Regions from separate parts of the Cytobacillus sp. MT66 genome, predicted to be linked through region 3. Evidence: riboswitches for the same ligand, from Rfam matches in the RefSeq annotation. Region 3 holds a riboswitch; each other region holds the start of a gene.
What was found. A riboswitch is a leader RNA that binds a small molecule or an ion and turns the genes downstream of it on or off. The one in region 3 is predicted to bind cyclic di-GMP.

Region 1 (5,671 bases), on a different contig from region 3:
GGAAATCAGCAGAGGTGTGGTTCATAGTTCATTTTAACTATATAATAGTAAGATAATACTATTGTTATGGGAGAAATGGAAAAAATGGATGCTCAATTTATGTTAAATGTCCCTTTTTTTGCGGGGTTGAATGAAAAAGAATATGAATTACTAGGATCTCTTTTTATCGAAAAAAATATAAAAAAGGGAGGCCATATTTTTCTTGAAGGAGATGTAGGGACAGAATTCTATCTAATCAAACAAGGAAGAGTAAAAATCTATCGAATAACGAATGGAAAGGAATCGATTCTTTCCTTACTAAATAATGGGGATTACTTTGGGGAAATGGCAATGCTAGATCCGAATAATAGCAGATCAGCGGCTGCTGTTGCTCTGGAAAATACGACATTATTTATCTTAAAGGAAAATGAATGGAAGTCATTGTTAATGCGAAACCCGCAACTGTTAATTAAGTTGTTGAGTCTAACAATGGAAAAGTTAAGGCGAGCAAATGATAAAATTCAGCATTTAACATTTTTTGATGTGCGAACACGAGTCTATAAACTAATTGTTCAACTGGCGAAGGATTATGGAATACATACAGAAGACGGACTATTAATCAATTATAAATTAACCCATCAGCAAATGGCCGATTTAATTGGGGCTGTTCGGGAGACTGTTTCAAAAATCATGGCCGAATTACAGCAAGAAGAATGGATTACTTTGCAGAATAAGAAAATTCTTATTAAGGACATGGCTAATTTTGAAGAGGGTATTATTGAAGATTAATTAATCTATTTTTCAAAAAAAGTATAATTTTGTAGTTTGGATTACAGAAAATAATAGGCCCCTAAGTGATAATAAAATTAACAAACAAAGAACGTTTAGGGGGAGATTTATAATGGACTTACTGCCAATCATTATTTTCGGTACTATTATTTTTATTATTAAAAGAGCTAAAAGAAAAAACACATTATCCCGTCGAGCAAGTTTAGCTGCTGCAGGTGTTGGCGGAACGGCAAGTATTGCGTTTCTTCAGCAGCTCGAACTCGAGCAGCAGCTAAATCAAGATATGATCGATCAAATGCAGCAAATGGATTTACAGCAAATGCAGGATTTCGCTTTGCAAAACCAGCTAATTGACCAAATGAATCTTCAGCAAATGATGGATCAATCAATGGATCCATTTCAAAATGTAGGTTTGGATCCCATTATTGATCATTACTATCATGGTCATGATCAAGGGTTTGATCACTCATTTAATGACCATCACCAATTTTAATAGAGTAAATGGCAAACCATCCGAAAGGGCGGGACGCAAAGCCACGAGTCTAATGTTCTGTGAGACAGAACGATGATCGTCGGGTTACCGATACAGTATTGTATTGTTATCTGACTGCTTGGCTGCCTATGCAAGCAGTCTTTTTATTTTAGCAAAAAGGGATGATATTTTATGGCAACCATCCATAAAGGGAAAAACGCACTAAAAACGAAGGCGAACAACTATTTATTAATTTCTATTTTATTAGCGATTGCACCAATTGTATACTTTGTGGCTTTTATACAGGGATTTTACTTTAAAGGGATTTTTCATCTTTTTCCGGTCATGCTATTTTGGGCTGCTATATTCTTTTGGAAAAAATACTCCGTTCTAAGTGCTGGAATTAAAGGGGAAGAGCGAACTTCTAGTATTCTGAGAGAACTTCCCAAAGGTTATGAGGTGTTTAGTTCTGTTCAGCTTTCAACAAATGAAGGAATGGCCGAGCTTGATCATGTGATTGTGGGTGAAAATGGCGTCTTTGTCGTTGAGGTAAAAAATCATAACGGCACCATCCAAGGAAGAGATGAGGATCACTCCTGGATTCAGCACAAAGTGGGAAGAAAAGGCGGAGAATACACAAAGGAAATGAGAAACCCTGTTAAGCAAGTAAGAAGACAAGTACATATTTTATCCAGCTATTTTAAGCAAAACGGGATAAATCTTTGGATTGAGGGGGCCGTCTATTTCTCGAATCCTCAAGCCAATGTAAATGTAACATCAGAACGAACTAATGTTTTTACATCATCAAATGAATTGCAAACGTATTTAACCACGCATAGCTCAAAAAGAAAAATAAACCATGAAGTGTTAAATAAAGCGAAAGCATTGATTAAAAGGTAACTTTGACAAAAAAGGAGATTTGTAAAAATGAAATTAAAATTAGTATTAGGAAGTTTAATGCTGCTAGGATTGCTTGCGGGATGCTCTAAGGGAGAAGTAACGGCAAAAACAGAAGAAGAGATTCGCCAGGAAGTAAAAGCAGAGCTTGAACAAGAAATGAAAGATGATTTAAAAAATGAGATTAAAGAAGAAGTGAAAAACGAACTTGTACAAGTACAAAAGACAGATTCAGAACCAGAAGTTGTTAAAGAAGCCCCGGCTGAAAAAAGCGCTTCATCATCCAACATTCTGGACGTTTCATCTGTTGAACCTTACGTCACTAGCAATCTTATTTTTTCAAACTTCTCTCTAGAAAAACATAGTGATGGATACTCTTTAGAAATGAGAGTGGAAAATAAGAATGAGGAATTTGATGTGGCTTTTGGCTGGGGAAGAGCAGGAATAGCAACGCTTGAAACGAGCGAAGGCAGATTCAAGGCTGAATTTCCGCATATGGAGAAAATCGGTGCGGGACAAGAAAAAATCTACTCCTTTAAGTTTGCAAATGCAGCAGGCACACCAAATAATCTGGTAATTAGTAATATCTTGCTAGTAAATCAGCATGACGGGCGGCTTCCAACGCCAGGCAGTGATGAAGAATTTACAATTTCATTGAAATAGGGGATTGTTCCTATCAGACATGGGTTCCATTCCTGCTGGCTTGACTAAAGTTTGACTCATTTATTTGGAGGGAATCTATCTTAGTTCGTAAATCATAAGCCAAATACGATAGGAGCGGGGGATTTCCCTCGCTTTTTTATTATACTATGTACTTGGAAAATTAGCGGTTGTAGGAAAAAGGATATATTTTTTATAGGTGTTTATAAAAAATATAATCAAATATTCATAGAATATTTTTCTAGAATAGGTTCCTTTACACTATTCAGAATAGGGTGAAAAATCTATATTATTGAAAATATAACAGAATTTTGAAGGAGTGAGGTATTTGTTAAAGGTTCTATCTAGCTCTGCTCTATCATTAGCATTAGTAGGAAGTACGATTTTTGCAGGAGGGTCATCAATCAGTGCAGATGCCCCAGTGAAGGAAAAAAATACATACCAGCTAAGCCTGGCTCATCATGTGGGTGCTTCCCCGGAGCTTGCTGAACAGGCGAAAAGGCTAGGCATTGATTTATCAAAAGCTGATCCTGCTGAGAGGATAGCTAATCAAGGGAAAAAGTTTCAGCAGGCAGGGGATAGCCATGTAGCCTATAGGAAGGCGGAAGGGGATATTCCTGTACTTGTTATACTAGCAAAATATAAAGATGGTGATGAACCAATAGGTGATATGCCTGGACAAGTTCCAGCCCATTATTATGAGGATTTAATTTTTGGAACAGAATATAATCCATATGAACTGGAACAGTTTAAACAATACGCACAATATAATGGCGAAAATGCTCCGACTGACCGGACCATGCAGAATGTGTATAAAGAGTCCAGTAATGGAAAAACCAATCTAGTACGTAAGGAAAATACGGAATTTACCTGGGTAGAACTGCCGAAGGGCGCTTCCTATTATCTTGATCAGGAAGGAACATATGCGGAAAATGGCAAGTATGAGATCGGCAACGTCAATGGCGATGCACACATGGGTGAATTTGTCCGTGACGTATTAAAAGCTGCCGATGATCAAGTTGACTTCTCTAAATATGCGGAAAACGGCGAAGTGCCAAACGTATTCATTGTTCACGAAGCAACTGGAGCTGAGTTCAGCAGAGACCCAGCACAAATTTGGTCACATAAATGGAATCTGTTAAGTGCTTTATATTATGGCAAATACTATGAAACGGGTATACCAGCAGATGCCCATGCGGGTATGAGCGAAGAGGATTGGGTTAATAAAACAGTTGCTGAAGACATGACCTATGATGGCGTTATTGTAAATAACTATAACGTTCAGCCTGCCATCGGCGGAAACGTAGCCGGCTATGATCCAGCAACAGATTCGTATGATCCTGCCAAAGAGACCGGTCCATTCCCGGCACAAACCGGTGTGTATGCACATGAATTTGGACATGCACTAGGATTGCCTGATTTCTATGATACGGTTTACAGCTCTGAAGGTGTCGGCAACTATTCAATGATGGCTGGAGGTTCATGGATGCGCTACCCAGATGCTGCGGCCTATTCAGGGAACTCGCCAACACATTTTGATCCATTCTCAAAAGTATTTCTTGGCTGGGCAGATCCAATCGTAGTAAAGCCTGAGGATGGAGTTAAGGAAATTACTTTACCAGCTGTTAATAAAGCGAATGCGGATAATGGCATTGTCAAAATGGAGGTTCCAGGCTCCAATGGAACAGAATACTTCCTTTTTGAAAATCTTCAGCAGGACGGCTTTAATAAAGGGATGATCCGCCAAGGGAAAGATGCCCATGGGTTAGTGGCTTGGCATGTGGATGAAAATATAATCAGCCTATACCAGACAGCAGGCTTCCGTCCAAACAATGTTGAAAACTGGATGAATAAACGTTTCCAATACAATCAATCGGAAACAGCTGCAGACGGTACAGTTGTTACTCACTATGGCCTGTCAGTCCTTCAGGCTGATGGAAAATATGATTTGGAAAAGAACAAAAACCGCGGCGATGCTGGCGACTTCTTTAAGACTGGCAGTGAAATCACACCAGTGTCTGGAAATGTACACACAGGATCCTACTACTTCTGGAAGGGCAACAGCACAACACCAGCTGATTCAGGCATCCATGTCACAGACATCGTCGAAAATAAAGACGGTTCTATCACTGCAAAATTCTACTATGCATCCAACGAAGGCCAAACAAAATAAACCATAAAAAGGGGTCAGGCCCCCCTCGCTTTAACGCGATGGGGGCCTGACCCTCAATGCGTTAACACGTTAATAGGTAGGGGGCCTGACCCCCAATGCGTTAATGCGTTAGTTTGGTGGGGGACAGGCCCCCAGTTGGTTAACGCGTTATTGTGGTGGAGGGATGACGACTGGGTTGCCTGTCCCGGTGCCGTTATAGTATTGCGGGACTTTGCCAGGGTGGAAAAGGTCGCCTATTCTGACTTGGTTGGCGACTTCAATAGGCTTTTCAATGAGCGGGATAATGACTGTCATATGAACTTTCACATTAATATAGACTTCGAGAAAAGTGTTATTTATGCCTGACTCCGCAATTTTTGCTTCCACATCGGATTTCACGTCACCTAGAATTTGCAGGCGGACAGGTATTTCTGGTCCGAGGTTTGAAAATAATGTCATTTTTGTCGCCATGCCTAATGGGATATGGTAGACAATACCGCGGGTATCTTTGGTTTTTTCTTTATCTATATTGATATCATTCCTAAAATCCTCCAGTTTTTCAATTTCCCCAGCTTCTACTAAATCTAAATAGGTTTGTACTCGATTCTGTGCATCGGAAATGACCTTGTTGTATATTTGCGGATTGAAGCTGTAGCTTGGTTCACCCGCATTTTCATGCTTAACAATTAACTCATTAATATCCACATTCTGCGAAATATGTT
Region 2 (5,671 bases), on a different contig from region 3:
AAAGTTGCAGAAGAAATGAAGGAAACTGCTGTGGTTGCTCCAGGATTAGCTAAGAAAGAAGAAGCGCAGGCTAAGGCTGCAGAAAAGCGTGCTGAAGGTCAGGCAAAAGCTGCTGCTAAAAAGGAAGAAGTTCAAGAAAAGAAAGCTGAAAAGCAACAGCAAGTAAACGAAAAGAAAAAAAACGGCCAAAATAATGGCGCTGAAAATAAGAAAGAGAATAACGGTAAAGGGAACGAATAATACCTATCAAAAAAGTAAACCTAGTACTCCGCGTACTAGGTTTATTTTTTTGCATTTTAACAGCTCTGCAAATTAGACGAATTTTTTCAAAACTAGTGTTTTTTCAACAATTTTACACCCTACCAAAAATAAAATACTTATGAAAAAATAAATAAGGAACCTATTAGTTAGCATTCCCTATACATTTTATAACACTAACTTAGAAGGAGAGAGCAATGAAAACTATTTTATCTTACAATATAACTGAGAAATTAAAGCTAGCCAATGTACTTGATTTATTTCATATTTGTAAAACTTCTCAAAGCAAAGTTTACTTATATACCGATAATTATGTTTTAAAGCCTCAGCAACTGTCTAAAATGGTTTCATTTTTCCTTACATATCAAGGACATTTATATTTATATATAGAAGGACAAGACGCCACGAAAACAGTTAATGCCATTGACTCAATTCTTAATAAATATATTTATGGAAAATGCTGTAGAACGCCACTGGCAAATTTATGATTAAACGGTAAGCTGCCGATATTAGTATTTGAATAACATGGTGATGAATTCATATACTGAACCTACTGTCCAGAACAGTACGTAATCCCCATGTTGAATTTTGCCTGTTTGGATTCCCTCATGAAGAGCAATGAATGGACTGCTCGTGCCAGGATAGCCATATTTATCTGCGGCAAAAATGATTTGGTCTTCATGGAATCCCATGTTTTCTTGAATCCGTTGAAGTATAGCCTTGTTACTTTGACTAAAGCAACATTTAACATCACTTGGTTTTAATCCGTGCTGATTCAGAATCTCACGCATGGAATCATAGACATGAGGGTACATAGGCGACGCATCAAAAGGTTCAAACTTCATATACGGGTCATTTTGTTCTTTCAAAGTTTGCACTAACCCATTAACCGGAAACATGATAGGGTTAGGGTTCACACTATCCGTATAATGAAGCGAATCAATAAATCCTGCAGATTCTTCTGTACTTTCTAAAATAACAGCAGAGGCAAGGTCCCCGAATAACGAATAACTTAGTTCATCTTCAGGATTCAGTATAGGAGAAAAATGATCAGAGCCAATGACTAACGCCCGTTGAATCCTGGAATTGCCTTGCATATAGCGAGCAGCAAAATCGACAGCAAGAGTCATTCCAATACAATTTCCGTTTAAGTCAAAAGCGATAGAATGGCTTGAAGCGTTGATTGCTTGATGGATATAGAGGGCGTTCATTGGAATCAATTGATCTGGTATTTGAGTGGAATAGATAATCATATCAATATCTTTTCCGGTCAGATGAGCATTTTCTAATACTTTTTTTGAAGCCTCAATAGCCATAGTGATGCCTGTTTCCTTTTTCTTATCTGGATCTGTCCAATAGCGATTTTCTCTGCCAACGTGTTTTAATAGATGGCGAATATCTTTGCCTCGCTTATCAAAATGCTGAAAGAAAAAGTCGTTAGGAATGTGATTTTCTGGATGATATATAGCAATCTCTTTTATTTTGATGTTTGTCATGGATGAATTCCTCTCTATAAATTTTTCATAAATTCGAAAAAACATAAACGAAAAAGGGGGTACAAGCTGTACCCTCTCCTTGGTAAAATCATCTTCTTATTGGAATTCTATTATCATTCGGTAACTTCCGCATTGGTTATGCCATTTTGCCGAATTAGACGGCTTAGCTGCATTTTTAAAATTGGGTTTTTTCCAACGCTGAAAATGACCTTCTTAAAGCCAGTCTGATTATACAGTTTTACACACGATTCTAGCAGCGGCAGCAATTCGGTCCCGGCTACTTTCATATCCGTGCAATCTGCAACGCAGTTGTATTCCTGAGAATTCACGCTAGAAGTCTTTTGATTATATTCATTAATAAATGCCTGTGCTCCTTCTGGAGTTGCACTGCCTTCCACTCGGATCTTAATCTCCTTTTTTACTCTGTCCACCTTGATTTCATAACTGCCATTAACATCTGTTGCCATTATAAAGTCTTCCTTTCTATGTATTTAATTAAAATAAAAAAGCACAAAACCGCAAATGGGATGTGTGCTTGAATAACCCCCATGTTCGGTAACTCAGCCACCATAGCATTTGATGCTTTGCCTTAGGTCTGTAGCTTTGCGTCCTTACCTTTAGATAAGTTTGCCATTATCGTAATAGAGAAAATATATGATACTTAGATAATATATTATTATAATAATACAAAAGTAGGTTTGAGAGTTCAAGAATATTTAGGTCTTTTTAATCACTTGATGGTAAAAATAGATTAAGGGACTTCACATGTTGATTTGTATTTTATGATATCAAACTCCTGGATAAAGTGGATTTGGGGTAATTATTGATGATTTACCAAAGTGTGCATTATGGCGGAAGGGGAATATGATAAGTCTAAATTAGAAATTATTGATGTAAGAGATTATAATGAATCTAATAAGAATCCAAGTTTGAGGTGGTATAGCTATGGAATATAACGATCAAATAAAAAACAGAGTTAAGCGGATTGAAGGGCAGTTAAGAGGAATTCTTCGGTTAATGGAGGAACAAAAGGACTGTAAAGATGTGATCACCCAGTTGTCTGCCGCTAGAACAGCTATAGATCGGACAATAGGAGTTATTGTAAGCTCCAATTTGGTTGAATGTGTTCGAAAAGCAGAAGATTCAGAAGACAGAAATGCTGAAGACTTAATTAAAGAAGCGGTAAACCTCTTAGTGAGAAGTCGTTAAAAGATCTAATAGATTTATTAAAAATGGTAAACGCTCACACGAGTTGGCAAACAGTTGTGAGTGTTTTTATTTTTAGGGAAACTGCTGCCTAATGTACGATTTGAAATGACTTATGTACAACTAGCGTGTGCCTATTCTTCATGATACATTTAGTAAAGAAGAAAATGTCCTGTTTAACGAAAGGAGGCAACCCTATGCAAATCCAGCTGAATCAAAAAATTATAAAAGAGCGATGTGGGGCTGTCTCCTTTAAAAGAGGGGACGCTTTTTATCGTAATGGAAAAGTAAAAGTGGAAGAAGTAACGCCAATTTCTATACAGGCTACAGTCCAAGGGGTGGAGGATTTCCATGTCCGCCTCAAGAAACTTCCTAAAGGATTTCAAGCGGTCTGCAGCTGCCCGTCTCTTAATTCTTTTGATAAAGATTGCCAACATATTGCCGCGGTGCTGCTAGCTTGGCAGCACCACCAGCAAGAGAATATACAAGATAAATATATTCCTGGACAAACAGATGGACAGATGCCAGAAGAATTGCTGAAATTATTTGAGGAGAAGCAGCTGCCTGTAAGTGGCCGGCAAATCCATTTTGAAAATAGACAACTCCTGGATACAGCTTTTTTATGTAAAGGAGTTACCATTGATGGGAATGCCCGATTTGGTATTGAACTTTCTATTTCATCACTCAAAATAGCCGACATTCGTGATTTTCTCCAAAGTGTGAAAGATAGAAAACAATACGCAATTTCAAAAGAATTTTTATATGAACCGGTTAGCCATTGCTTTGATAACGTATCTGATGCCATTATTCAGCAGCTAATTCATGTCATGGATGATGAAAAAGTACATCGTCAGGCAATTTCAGCTAAGAGTCACTTGGATAAAGGAATGCTGCTAATTCCTGCATCCTTCTGGAAAAATGTTGAACCCTTATTAGCACGTGCTCCACAAGTCATCTTGCAATATGATGGGAATAGCTATCATCAGTTCTGTGTTTCAGATGAACCGTTACCGTTAACATTTGAATTTACAGGTACGGAGGAAAATGGATATCATCTGGTTATTCACGGTTTAGACGAGATGCTGATATTGAAAGAATATGACACCGTCCTTTCGGCAGGAAAAGTCGTTGTGGTTAAAAGATGGGAAGCAGAACGGCTCTATGAATTACAGCGAATGATAGAACGTTCCAAGATAAATGAAATCCCTATACCAAGTCATCAATTAAAATCCTTCGTCGAACAGCTTTTGCCGCATTTAAGAAAATTGGGGAAGGTCCATTTATCAGGGGAATTCTCCGCGCAGCTGCGAAAGACCCCATTACAGGCAAAACTTTATTTAGATCGTGTGAAGAATCGCCTGCTCGCAGGGCTGGAGTTTCATTATGAATCGGCAGTCTTCAACCCGCTGGAGAATCGGCAGCCAATGGCAGGTTCACTGATTATTCGGGACATGGAGAAGGAAGAAGCTATCTTGCAGCTGATGGCTGAAAGCAAGTTTAATCAAACAGAGAGCGGCTATTATCTTCAAAATGAAGAATTGGAATATAACTTTTTGTATCACGAGCTGCCGAAATTGCAGAAGATGGTTCAGGTGTATGCGACCACTGCCGTACGCATGCGGATATTGCCAAAAACAACAATACCGAGAATAAAGGTGAAGCATTATCAGGAACGGAATCACTTGCTTGAATTTACGTTTAAGATCGATGGGATTCCAGAGACTGAGATCAAAGCCATATTGGCAGCATTGGAAGAAAAGCAAAAGTATTATCGCCTGAGAGACGGTGCTTTGCTATCTCTAGAGACAAAGGAAATGGAAGAAATCAAGCGTTTCTTGAATGCTGTCCCTGTTCAAAATGATGAATGGGAAAAGAGCTTTGAAGTTCCTGTGGCAGAGGGACTTAGACTGCTAAATTATTTTGAGGATAGCGACAGCTTTTTAATGGAAGAATCTTTTCGGGAGTTTCTTGGAAATATTCAGCATCCAGATCGATTGGATTTTTCTGTTCCAGTGGAGTTAAAAGATATTTTAAGAAACTATCAAATATCTGGGTTTAAATGGATGAAGTCCCTTGCCAGCTATGGATTTGGCGGAATTCTAGCCGATGACATGGGCCTGGGGAAAACCATTCAAAGTATTGCCTATATTTTATCAGAGCTTCCAGCCATTCGTGAAAATGGGCAGCCTGCCTTAATTGTTTGTCCTTCTAGTGTTACTTATAATTGGGAGAGCGAAATACTGAAATTTGCTCCCGGTATTCAGACGATGATCATGGATGGAAATAAGGCTGAACGAATAAAACTGCAAACGGAGCTTGATGATATTGACGTGCTTATCACAAGCTATCCGCTGCTGCGCCGCGATGTGAACTGGTATGAGAAACAGAAATTTCATGTCATCTTTTTTGATGAAGCACAAATGTTTAAAAATCCTTTAACTCAGACTGCCCGTTCCGTAAAAAGACTTCAGGCAAATCAGCGCTTTGCCTTAACGGGTACACCTTTAGAAAATGCGCTGGAGGAACTCTGGTCGATCTTTCATGTTGTATTTCCTGAGTTGTTTTTAGGGCTGCGGGAGTACAGTGAATTAACGAATAAACAGATTGCCCGAAGAATCCGCCCATTTATGCTGCGCAGAGTAAAGCAAAATGTTCTTCATGAATTGCCTAAGAAAACGGAAGTATTAGAGGCGACTGAATTACTGCATGAA
Region 3 (5,671 bases):
ACTGAATGTATTCCGCATGGAACTGTTAGGTGCTAAGGTCGTTGCAGTCGATAAAGGTCAAGGCCGATTAAAAGATGCGGTGGATGAAGCGTTAACTGACTTGATGGAGAACTATGAAAATACGTTTTATTTAATCGGTTCGGCCGTTGGACCGCATCCATATCCAACAATTGTGAAGCACTTCCAAGCGATCATCAGTGCAGAATCAAAGAAACAAATTTTAGAAAAAGAAGGAAAACTGCCAACAGCGGTGGTCGCATGTACAGGTGGCGGAAGCAATGCAATTGGGGCTTTTGCTCATTATATTGATGAAAACTCCGTTCGCTTAATTGGAGTCGAGCCTACGGAAGCACCAACCATGTCGGAAGGCGTTCCTGCTGTATTGCATGGATTCAAAAGCTTTACACTATTAGACGAGAACGGAGAACCGCAGAAGGTGTTCTCGATTGCCGCTGGATTGGATTATCCCGGCGTTGGCCCTGAACACAGCTATTTAAAAGCTAGCGGCAGAGGCGAATATGTGGCCGTTACAGGGCAAGAAGCCTTAGAAGCTTTTCAGCTGCTATCTAAAGTAGAAGGAATTATTCCTGCACTAGAAAGTTCTCATGCTGTTGCTTATGGACTCAAATTAGCTAAAGAGCTTTCACAGGATGATACCATTATTATTAATTTATCTGGTCGCGGAGATAAAGATGTGGACCAGGTCTTCCATATGTTAAATAAATAAGAATAGAAAAATGAACTGACTCAAACTGTCATGAATGCGACTAGTTTGAGTCAGTTTTTTTATAAGATACCCAGCTTCCCTTTTACAGCGCCTCATCCATTGTAAAAAACATCTAATACTTTCCACTTATTCCCCTCCGCTCTATCACTACTTTTATCACAAATTTTATTCTTAATGATTCCTACCAATCTATCATTTTCCATCGATTTACATTTTATTTACGTAATCTACAAATTATCTAAATAATCGCAATCTACACTGATGGTGAACGACAAAGGAGGATGGAAAATGAGAGAATTTGACAAGAACCGGAGAAATTTTTTAAAAAACACTGGAAAAGGTGTAGGAATTGCCCTTGGTGCTGCTATTGCCAGTTCAGTCCCTTTTAACACGGCTTCTGCGGCAGAACCCAATCAACCTAGTCAGTCAAACAAACTTCAATATCCATTTACTTTAGGGATTGCTTCAGGAGACCCGCTACCTGACGGCGTGGTTCTATGGACAAGACTTGCCCCGGATCCATTAAATGGCGGCGGCATGGATAACCATCCTGTTCCCGTACAATGGGAGGTTTCTCTTGATGCTACTTTTCAAAATGTCGTCATGAGAGGAAATGAGATTTCCAAACCACAGCTTGGTCACTCTGTACATATTGAAGTGGAGGGATTAGAACCTTCTACTTGGTATCATTATCGTTTTAAGGCGCATGATCACATCAGCCCAACAGGTAAAACAAAAACCGCCCCTGCCTATAACAGTACGGTGGATCATCTCAACTTTGCTTTTGTTTCCTGCCAAAACTGGCCCGTAGGCTTTTACACGGCCTATCAACACTTAGCCAAGGATGATCTTGATTTAGTTGTTCATCTTGGTGACTATATTTACGAGGGAAAACACAGTTCAAAGGTTCGACCAACTGATTATTCTGCTCCGGAAACCTATACACTTGATGATTATCGTAACCGCTATGCTCTTTATAAATTAGATAGTGACCTGCAGGCAGCACATGCAAACTTCCCATGGATTGTTACATTTGATGATCATGAAGTGGATAACAACTACGCAGGAGACATTCCTCAAGATCCGCAGAAGCAATCAAAAGAGGATTTCTTAGCAAGAAGAGCTGTCGCTTACCAAGCCTACTACGAACATATGCCAATTCGCCGTACTTCCCTGCCAAATGGAAGTGACATACAATTGTACCGTCGTTTATCTTTTGGTAACTTAGTAGAATTCAATGTCCTGGATACACGTCAGTACAGAGATGATCAAGCCAATGGAGATGGCTGGAAAGTGCCTACTCCGGAATCAGAGGATCCAAACCGCACCCTATTAGGTGAGCAGCAAGAACAATGGCTGCTAAATGGACTGGCTGCGTCACAAACGAAATGGAAAGTACTAGCACAACAAGTATTTTTCGCTCACCGTGATGGTGATTTTGATCCAGGAGAAGAATATGTAAGTATGGATGCTTGGGATGGCTATCCAGCTGCCCGTCAGCGAATTACAGACTTTTTAGCAGAAAAGGATATTAAAAACACCGTCGTCCTTACTGGGGATGTTCATACGAACTGGGCAAATGAAATCAAAGTAGACTTCCATGACCCGAATTCAGAAACAGTAGCCGTAGAGTTTGTCGGGACTTCGATTACGTCTAATGGTGACGGATCGGATGTGAATAACAATACCGCACAATACTTAAAAGAAAACCCGCATATTAAGTTTTTCAATAACTATCGCGGCTATGTACGCTGTAAACTGACACAAAACACATGGCAAACCGATTATCAAGTCATTCCATATGTAACAAGACCGGGAGCCCCGATTAGTACACGTGCTTCGTTTGTGGTTGAAGACGGGAAACCAGCGTTGAAGCAACTAACCGCTACACCTTTATAAGGATAAAATTTAGAGAGTGATCAGCTGATCACTCTCTGCAATATTTTTGAAGATATCCCGGATAGGAATTTATAACCGATTTATACGATTGGGGATTTTCAAACAAATCTACAGGCTTTCGGACAAGGTGCCTGTCCCTGTGTCCTCTTACTTACACCCTTTTGTGCCATTTTCGTTTTTGCTTTGTTTGTGTTTAAATTTATGTTTATACATTTTTTTATCGGCTAATTTCGCTAATTCTTCCAGTCGTTTGCCATCATCCGGGTATACTGAGCGTCCAATAGATATAGAAAGATTAATGCTTTTTTACGTTGAAAAGTTTTCTAAATTCTTTTTAATTCTATTTAAAATCGCTTCGGTAGATATAACCTCTTTATTAGGAATGATTAGGAAGAACTCATCTCCTCCCCATCTGGCAACGATATCCATCTTTCTTGTATTTCTAGTAAGTGCTTTAGAAACAGCTTGAATAGCTAAATCCCCAGCTTCATGACCATAGGTATCATTAATTTCCTTAAAATCATCTATGTCTAGCAAGAAGATGTTTAATTTCTGGCCATTTAATTTTTGTGTTATTTCCGGAAAAGCACTATGGACGAATCTTCTATTATAAACCTTACTTAAGAAGTCCCTTTCTGTTAAAAATTTCAGTTTTTCAAAGTTTACCTTGATCAAATAGGTTAATACCAGCTGTAAAAAGATTGGAATAATTAAAAGTGTTATTCTTAACCAATTCTTTTTATAAGTTTCGTAGTTGATATAATCATAAACTACGAAAAGCAAACTAAAGAAAATAATCATAATAAGAAGAATAATAATTTTTCTGATAGAATGTCACCCTTACTATTAATGTCTAACAATAAAAAGAATAGAACATTTCACTTTAAAGTTGATAGGTATTTTATCACAATTTTACCCTTACAAACATGTAGAAAACAATCGAAAAATATCGAAATTTGTATTTTTTAGGTGAATAATCAATTAATATATGGTAGCATTTACCTAGACTATAATCCATGGAACCAAACTTATTCATATTTAAAAATATAAATTAGTTAAAGGCAAATTTATCGAAAGGTAAAGACGCAAAACTAAAGGGGCTTCGATCAATGTCAGATCATGCCAGCCAGTTACCGATAATAAGAAGAGACTAATCGGTTTTCGTTTAGTCTCTTCTTCATTATCCAGAATTTCTAAATACGGAAAATCGAGGATGGTGCAATATGGTAGTAAAGAAGGATCTTATAGGGGTAGATGAAGCAATTGATTATTTCATTAACCATGATGCATTGACGGGTTTATCCAACCGTCATCATTTTTTTAAGCATTTAAAGGAAGTCTTACAAAAAGAAACAACTAAGTCTGCAGCTGTATTGTTCTTTGACCTAGACAGGTTTATGGTCATTAATGACTCGTTAGGCCACGAGATTGGTGACTTGTTATTAAAAGAAGTTGCTCAACGGTTAATCAATTGTTTAGACCAAGCTGATACCTTGGCACGAAATGGTGGAGATGAATTTCTTGTATCCCTTATCAATCTGAATCATAAAGAAGTAATGGATACCATGGAAAGAATCCTTACTTGTTTTGACGAACCGTTCATTGTTGATTGCTATGAAATTTATTCTTCACCAAGTATTGGAGTTAGCTTCTATCCACATGATGGAAAAGATATTGACTCCCTAATTAAAAAAGCCGATGTAGCTATGTATCATGTAAAAAATAATGGCAAGAATAACTTTCAATTTTATCGTTCAAATCAAACAGATCACATACATAATAAATTAGAAATTGAAGTGAATCTGCATAAGGCAATAAATAATAATGAATTCTTTCTGCAATATCAGCCCAAAATGGATCTTTTCACTGGAAAAATGATGGGAATGGAAGCACTTATCCGTTGGGATCATCCGGAAAAAGGAATGGTTTCCCCAGGGGAGTTTATTCCGCTTGCAGAGGAGACTGGCCTCATTATCCCAATTGGGGAATGGGTATTACGAACAGCATGTAAACAGTATAGGGCCTGGCAGGATCAGGGACTTCCACCATTTATTATTTCCGTTAATTTATCTGGCCGGCAGCTCTATCAGCCTAACTTCGCTCAAATTGTTAAATCTGTTCTAGAAGAAACAGGGTTAGATGCAGAATACCTAGAACTTGAAATTACCGAAAGTACCTTAATGGATATCCCTCAAGGATTAAAAGTACTTAACGAATTAAAGACCCTTGGTGTAAAAATCAGTTTAGATGACTTTGGAACTGGTTATAGCTCTCTTAATTACCTAAGAATATTCCCGATTGATGTTTTAAAAATTGATCAATCGTTTGTAAGAAACTCAACCCAAGATTCCACTGATGCAGCCATTGTTAAAACCATTATTACCATGGCTCATCAGCTAGAAATGCAGGTGATTGCTGAGGGGGTGGAATCAAAAGACCAATTAGTCTTTCTTCAACGAAATCATTGTGATGGTGCTCAAGGCTATCTTTTCAGCAAGCCTCTGCCGCCAGAGGAGATTGCACAAAGACATAGGGAAATGGAAGAAATACTCCTTACTTCAGGTATTCAAAGAGAACTTTCCAATCATCAGCCGCTAGAAAATGTATTAGAATTAACTAGGCTAGAACTGGCAGAAAACTCAGAGCTTAAAAAATCTGATAATAGGGTGTGTAAAACTGAAAAGCCTAGCGGATTGAGTCAAATAGCCTCAGGGGTTGCCCATGGAATACGAAATCCTTTGTTATCTATCAAAAACACCCTCCAAATCATGCAAAAAGATCTTGGTAAAGCAAACGATATTGATAACATACTTGCGGAAATAGATAATATCGAAAAAATTATTAATGAGTTATTGTAAAAAATGCCAATATCTTGAGGACCTAAACAGTGAAAAAAAAGAAGCGCTCATTATTATTTGCTTAATGAGAGCTCCTTTTCCTATTTAATATTTAAATGTCGAAATTAATTCCTGCAATTCCTCAGCCATTGATGCTAATGCCTTGGATGAGGATGAGATTTCTTCCATCGTTGCGAGCTGCTCCTCT
Region 4 (5,671 bases), on a different contig from region 3:
TTCCATGCACACCCATTGTCTTTTAAACGTGGTAAGCGCTGAAATTGGGCAGCCTCATGCCGTTCTAGTTAGGGCATTGGAACCCTTTTCTGGAAAAGAATTAATGGCTAAAAGGAGGCCAAAAGCAAAAAATGAAATCGAATGGACTAATGGCCCAGGTAAACTGACAAAGGCACTTGACATTACAATGGCTGACTATGGCCATCCACTTGATCAATCCCCACTTTGGATAGCAAAAGGAACGGACATTGAACTTGAAAATATCGCTTCCGGTCCAAGGATTGGCATCCAGAATACCGGTGAGGCTGTCCATTATCCCTGGCGTTTTTGGATTTCTGGGAACAAGTTTGTTTCTCCAAAAACCCGATAGTTCTCATGTTTATAAAAAAAGGAATTGGTAACTGGATGAGGCTGATACCATTCAACAAATGGGCCATTTAATTGAATAAGCTATTAAATGGCAATGTTGTTTGTTGAAATGATACAATTAAAGAAATTACTTTAATGGTCAAAATATTATGAAATAAGGGAAAAGGGGATTGACAATGGATGTAAGATACCCAATTGGGAAACTACAAGTTCCTGAAAAAGTAACATTAGAAAATATTCAAGAATGGCTAAAGGAAATTGAAACTTACACGATTCGATTAAGAGAAACTGTTGACTCCCTAAGTGATGAGGAATTAAGCAGAACGTATCGTGAAGGTAGCTGGACAGTCCGCCAACTTGTTCATCACATTGCAGATTCTCAGTTGAATATGTATCAACGGTTGAAGCTGGCTTTAACAGATGACAATCCAACAGTACCTGCTTTTGATGAAGAAAAGTGGGCGATTCAACCGGATACAAAGCTTCCTGTAGAAAGTTCTATTAAAATGTTAGAAGGTATAAATGAGCGCATCGTATCTTTAGGAAATAGCTTAACTGAAGAACAATTAGATCGAGCTTTTAATCACAAGATAAACGGTAAAATAACAGTTGCAGCAAAAGTAGCAAAATTATCCTGGCACGAAGAGCATCACTTAGCCCATATAAAAATTGCATTATCAAAATAATACAATATATATAAATAAGAAATAGTTACAAAAGTTTTATGCAACTAAATGGTGCTTTTTTTCAATATCACGAACTATAAATAAGCCGAAAATATGCATATTTTCGGCTTATTTATATTCAAAAACATACTGCCATAAACAGTATTTTTAATTGCCAAATACACAAATGATCTATCCAAACGGTACAGGTTTAAGTCCTTTAAATCGGGATATGGTTATTACTCTTTTTTTAGCCTCGATTGGCTTTGCAAAAGACAAGTTCCTATAATGATTTATCACCTAAGTGGGATGTTAAGGCTGCTGAGTACCGGGAGGATTATTAAGCATCGCGAATAGCAGCTGTAAATTAGTTTATTACAATTTAATTATGTAAACAAACCGACAGTAGCGTTATTTAGTGAATCACAATCAAGATTCTCATTAACTGTAAAAAGAGAAAACAAAGGACAATTTGAAAATCTATGGCCGGAAGCGAGCCAAATCGGCTGGGTAACGAACGATGGGAAAATGATGTATATGTAACCGGTGAACAATTAATGGAGGATACCGTTTATGAACATCATAAACTTTGGAGTTAAGCTATTCCTATGTTAGTAGGGCAAAATAAATTAGTTCTAGAAAGTTTCGTCAAATTCTGGATAGGCAATACCCTCAACTTTTGCTCCATTTAGTAAGGCAATAAAAGAAAACTCAAAGAAGCTTTTCATAAGTATAGCAAACTTATGGGAGCTTCTTTTGTTTATAGTAGTTTGAAAAAAATGATCACCGACAAAAAACGATATACTTCATTGTTGTGTTTATAGTAAAATAGTAATGTGAATATAGACATAAAAATCTGATAAAGGCAAACTTATCGAAAGGTAAGGACGCAAAGCTACGAGTCTAAAATCCTATTGGATAATGATAGTCGGGTTGCCAATACAAAAATAGCAGTATATGACTAGTTGGCTATCCCTATAACATTTGGGATAGCTGTTTTTTTTATTAATACGTTGGAAGCTTTTATAAACGATTGGTATTGTCCTTAAATAATGGAGGAATAGGTTATGAGAGTATTTCGTAATATTGGAAAGGGTATTGGAACTGTCGGAGGAGGATTAATCGGCGGTTCTGTTAAAGTAGTTGGAAAAGCTGTAGGCAGTAAGTGGAAAGGTACTGGTGAATGGTTAGAGGACGTTGGAGATAGTGTTCAATCTGCTTCTAAAATAGCTTTAGACAATGCAGGACAGTTTGTAGATGGAGCGGTTCAAGGTACATATGGTGCTATTAAAAAAGATGAGTACTATAAACAAAAAGGTTTAAATGATTTAAAGGATTCCACAGGTAAAACGATAAAGGGAATTGGTTCTGCTCTAAAATACACAGCTAATAATGCTGGCAGCACCTATAAAGGATTTAGAAGTGGAGATAAAGAGCAAGCAATAAAAGGACTGAAGAATCTTGGTAAAGTAGTAGCTGTGTCAGGTCTTGCCATCGGTGTAGTAGATTTAGTAGATGGAGCAGATATCATAGAAGCAGAGGAAATTGAAACTAGGAATGATCATTTAAGCGGGTATGAACTTCCAGAAACAGGAGTACCTTTCGTTGAAAAAACAGTTGATCTACCAAATGGACAAGTTGTTGAAGGTACATTCCCTGTATTTGATGAAACTTTCAATGTCATGATTGCAGAAGAATTGTATTTAGAAGGTGATGATGTTCATTTTGAAGTAGCTAATGATACATTGTATCAGGCTATTATAGAGAATCCGGACCTTGCCAATGAACTAGGTTTCTCACAAGCTGAAGTCCAAGGTCTAGCAAACGGACAAACACCGGAAGGATATACTTGGCACCATAACGAGGAACCGGGTCTTTTGCAGTTAGTAGATGAAGAGTCCCATGCTCAAACTGCACATACAGGTGGCCGAGCAATTTGGGGCGGTGGAAGTGAAAATCGGTAATACTAATAGAGAAATTATGCTTATAAGGGTTAAGCTAGGTTAATAAATAGATTTAGCAGAAAAATACTTTATATTTTGACCTTGGTTCTATAAAAAAAGGAGAAATTATCAATGTTAAATAGCTCATTAAAAAAAGAAGCGGTAAGAAAACTACAAAATGCTTTATATAAATATGAGAAGTCTTCTAACGACTTACAAAATAATGCGATTAAATTGCATAATGCAAGAAATTATGCAGAGGATGTAATTCAAAAAGTTGAAGATTATATAAATACTTTGGCCAACACTCCAAAAGAGTTTGACAAAACTTTCGAAGAAGTCCATGTAAATCTTGCAAGCTTTAAGGCACTTAGCGAAATCTCGTATGATGAAAAAGAAATGATTAAGTTAGCAGGTGGAGGTACAGCAGCGGGTGTTGCGGCAGGGGTAGCTACAGCGGCACTTGCTCCAACAGCAGCAATGGCGATTGCTACTACTTTCGGAACTGCATCAACAGGAGCAGCTATTTCAGGTTTAACAGGAGCAGCAGCTACTAATGCAGCTTTAGCTTGGTTAGGTGGCGGGGCTTTAGCAGCAGGTGGTGGCGGAATGGCCGGGGGAAGTGCCTTACTAGCATTAGCAGGCCCTATTGGTTGGGGGATTGGTGCAGCTAGTATAGCGGCAGGTGGTTTCTTTGCAAGCAAAAAGAATAAGGAAGCCGCTATCAAAGCAGATAAGGAACGAGTTGAAATTGTAAAGGCAATGAAAGTACTTGACGCTACATCTACAGAGATTACCAACTTGAACTCTTTTACACAAACATTAGCTACTAACTTAGAACAAAGTTTGATTTCATTTATTAGTAAAACGAAAAATGTAAAGTCTTTCACTGACTTTTCACAGGATGAACGTAATTTGTTAAGAGCCATAATCAATAACACAGAAAGTTTATCAGCGTTATTTATGAAGGAAGTTGGCAAGTAAGATGTCCACAAATGTTTGGAAAGACCAGATTACTGCAGCAGGAGTAGATGGGTTTAACCAATGGAAGAGTCAATCCATCGCTAAACAGTTAGATCAAATCGTTAAAGAAAAATTGCAGAATCAGCAACAGCAAAATATAAATTTTGAAACTGCATTGAAACATATGATGAAAATGCGTCAGTTTCTCTCAGAACCAAAGAATATACTAGGTTCTGAACAAACGAAACATGGCGAAGTAGCAGAACATCTAGAAGTTAATGTTCGCAATGCTTGGGTAGCCTTAAAAGGTCAAAGTGAAGTTGCTACCTTTGATGGAGTGGCTCGTACTGCACCAGAGGACTTCATTTTAGATGGTATTAAGTATCAATCCAAATTTATCAATGGATCAAATAACACACTTAAACATATACTTGATCATTATGGAAAGTATCAAGATAGTTCTATGAATTACTCTATACCAAAAGATCAATATAAGATTATTGAAGCTATTAGATCAGGCCAAGCCCCTAGTAATTTAAACGATAAATCAATTCGTGCTATTCTCCAAAAGGTAGAAGAAATAGAGCGTCAGACAGGTAGGAGTTTTCAAGAAATAGTAAAACCGTCCGTTTCAAATTATAGTGAAGCTCAATTAGGTACAGCCGGGGAAACGGTATCAAAACATCAAGACCAAATTGTTGATGAGAATCAAAAAATTCAAGATGAAATTCAAAAAGATGCAAGGGAAAAAACAAAATCCATCGAGGCTAAAAAAGGACCTTCAATTGGAGAAGGAGTTAAAGTTGCTGGTACAGCAGCTGCTATTGCAGCTTCATTGAATACGATTACAGTAATTTATAGTAAAGTGAAGAAGGGAAAGAAGATTCAGGATTTTAATAAAGATGATTGGAAGGAAATTGGTATAAGTTCTGCAGGTGCAGGTGCCAAAGGCGGTGTTACTGCCGGGAGTATATACGCTTTAACTAATTTAACCTCTCTGTCAGCTCCGTTTGCAGGTGCTGTTACAAGTGCAACGATGGGGTTATCATCTTTACTTGCGGACTTAAATAAGGAACAAATCTCTATGGATGAATTTGTTACACAAGGTCAAATCCTTTGTATTGAAGCAGGTATTGCAGCTACAGGTGGAGCAATAGGACAAATGCTAATACCTATTCCAGTATTAGGCTCTGTTATTGGTACAGTTACTGCAAATTTTGTTTGGGGATTTGCAAAAGACAAGCTTGGTGCGAGAGAACAAGAGTTAAAGAAAATGCTAGATGCTTACACGGAGTCTATTTTAGCAAAAGTAGAAAACACTTATCAGGATATAATATCTAAAATTAACACAACATATGCACGCTATGATTCTTTAATTGATGCAGCATTTGATGTTCATGCAAATACAGCTGTTTTAGCTGCGGCTTCAGTAGATTTAGCAGTTGAGTTAGGAGTAGTTGAGCAAAAAATCTTAAAAAATGATGCTGATTTAGATGCTTTCTTCTTAGGGTAATAAGGTTCACTAAATAATGAATCTGTGATATTTAAATAGTCTTGGTGAAAGGCAAAATGATTTAATAACGGGTTCTGGTACATTTTATATCCCAGCACCGGTATCATCATATTTACAGATAAATCCTAAAAATTGCTGTGCTAGTTCTACATGAAAAATCTTTATAAAGTATTTTGACCAAGAGGCAATCCTAAATGGTGTCTCTTTTCTTTGCCTAT

Region 1: another riboswitch for cyclic di-GMP. It lies ahead of AC1Q59_RS09985 (nuclease-related domain-containing protein); the one in region 3 lies ahead of AC1Q59_RS12445 (putative bifunctional diguanylate cyclase/phosphodiesterase).
Region 2: another riboswitch for cyclic di-GMP. It lies ahead of AC1Q59_RS24005 (hypothetical protein); the one in region 3 lies ahead of AC1Q59_RS12445 (putative bifunctional diguanylate cyclase/phosphodiesterase).
Region 4: another riboswitch for cyclic di-GMP. It lies ahead of AC1Q59_RS21515 (HNH endonuclease); the one in region 3 lies ahead of AC1Q59_RS12445 (putative bifunctional diguanylate cyclase/phosphodiesterase).

The regions. Positions count from the first base shown of each region.
Region 1 covers NZ_JBXAFB010000004.1:327,516-333,186, forward strand. The annotation lists gene AC1Q59_RS09975 (Crp/Fnr family transcriptional regulator) at 85-768, shown strand; gene AC1Q59_RS09980 (hypothetical protein) at 881-1,261, shown strand; cyclic di-GMP riboswitch class I at 1,262-1,353, shown strand; gene AC1Q59_RS09985 (nuclease-related domain-containing protein) at 1,433-2,140, shown strand; gene AC1Q59_RS09990 (hypothetical protein) at 2,168-2,800, shown strand; gene AC1Q59_RS09995 (M6 family metalloprotease domain-containing protein) at 3,126-4,970, shown strand; gene yunB (sporulation protein YunB) at 5,118-5,671, opposite strand, start outside.
Region 2 covers NZ_JBXAFB010000027.1:4,425-10,095, reverse strand. The annotation lists gene AC1Q59_RS24020 (hypothetical protein) at 1-240, shown strand, start outside; gene AC1Q59_RS24015 (hypothetical protein) at 456-746, shown strand; gene AC1Q59_RS24010 (ketoacyl-ACP synthase III) at 768-1,754, opposite strand; gene AC1Q59_RS24005 (hypothetical protein) at 1,868-2,221, opposite strand; cyclic di-GMP riboswitch class I at 2,306-2,396, opposite strand; gene AC1Q59_RS24000 (metal-sensitive transcriptional regulator) at 2,700-2,963, shown strand; gene AC1Q59_RS23995 (SNF2 helicase associated domain-containing protein) at 3,158-5,671, shown strand, end outside.
Region 3 covers NZ_JBXAFB010000006.1:77,332-83,002, reverse strand. The annotation lists gene trpB (tryptophan synthase subunit beta) at 1-727, shown strand, start outside; gene AC1Q59_RS12455 (alkaline phosphatase D family protein) at 1,016-2,626, shown strand; partial or broken gene AC1Q59_RS12450 (GGDEF domain-containing protein) at 2,774-3,301, opposite strand; cyclic di-GMP riboswitch class I at 3,677-3,764, shown strand; gene AC1Q59_RS12445 (putative bifunctional diguanylate cyclase/phosphodiesterase) at 3,850-5,484, shown strand; gene AC1Q59_RS12440 (methyl-accepting chemotaxis protein) at 5,569-5,671, opposite strand, start outside.
Region 4 covers NZ_JBXAFB010000017.1:22,300-27,970, reverse strand. The annotation lists gene AC1Q59_RS21530 (DNA-3-methyladenine glycosylase) at 1-370, shown strand, start outside; gene AC1Q59_RS21525 (YfiT family bacillithiol transferase) at 546-1,055, shown strand; partial or broken gene AC1Q59_RS21520 (hypothetical protein) at 1,437-1,633, shown strand; cyclic di-GMP riboswitch class I at 1,889-1,975, shown strand; gene AC1Q59_RS21515 (HNH endonuclease) at 2,102-2,998, shown strand; gene AC1Q59_RS21510 (hypothetical protein) at 3,110-3,961, shown strand; gene AC1Q59_RS21505 (hypothetical protein) at 3,963-5,453, shown strand.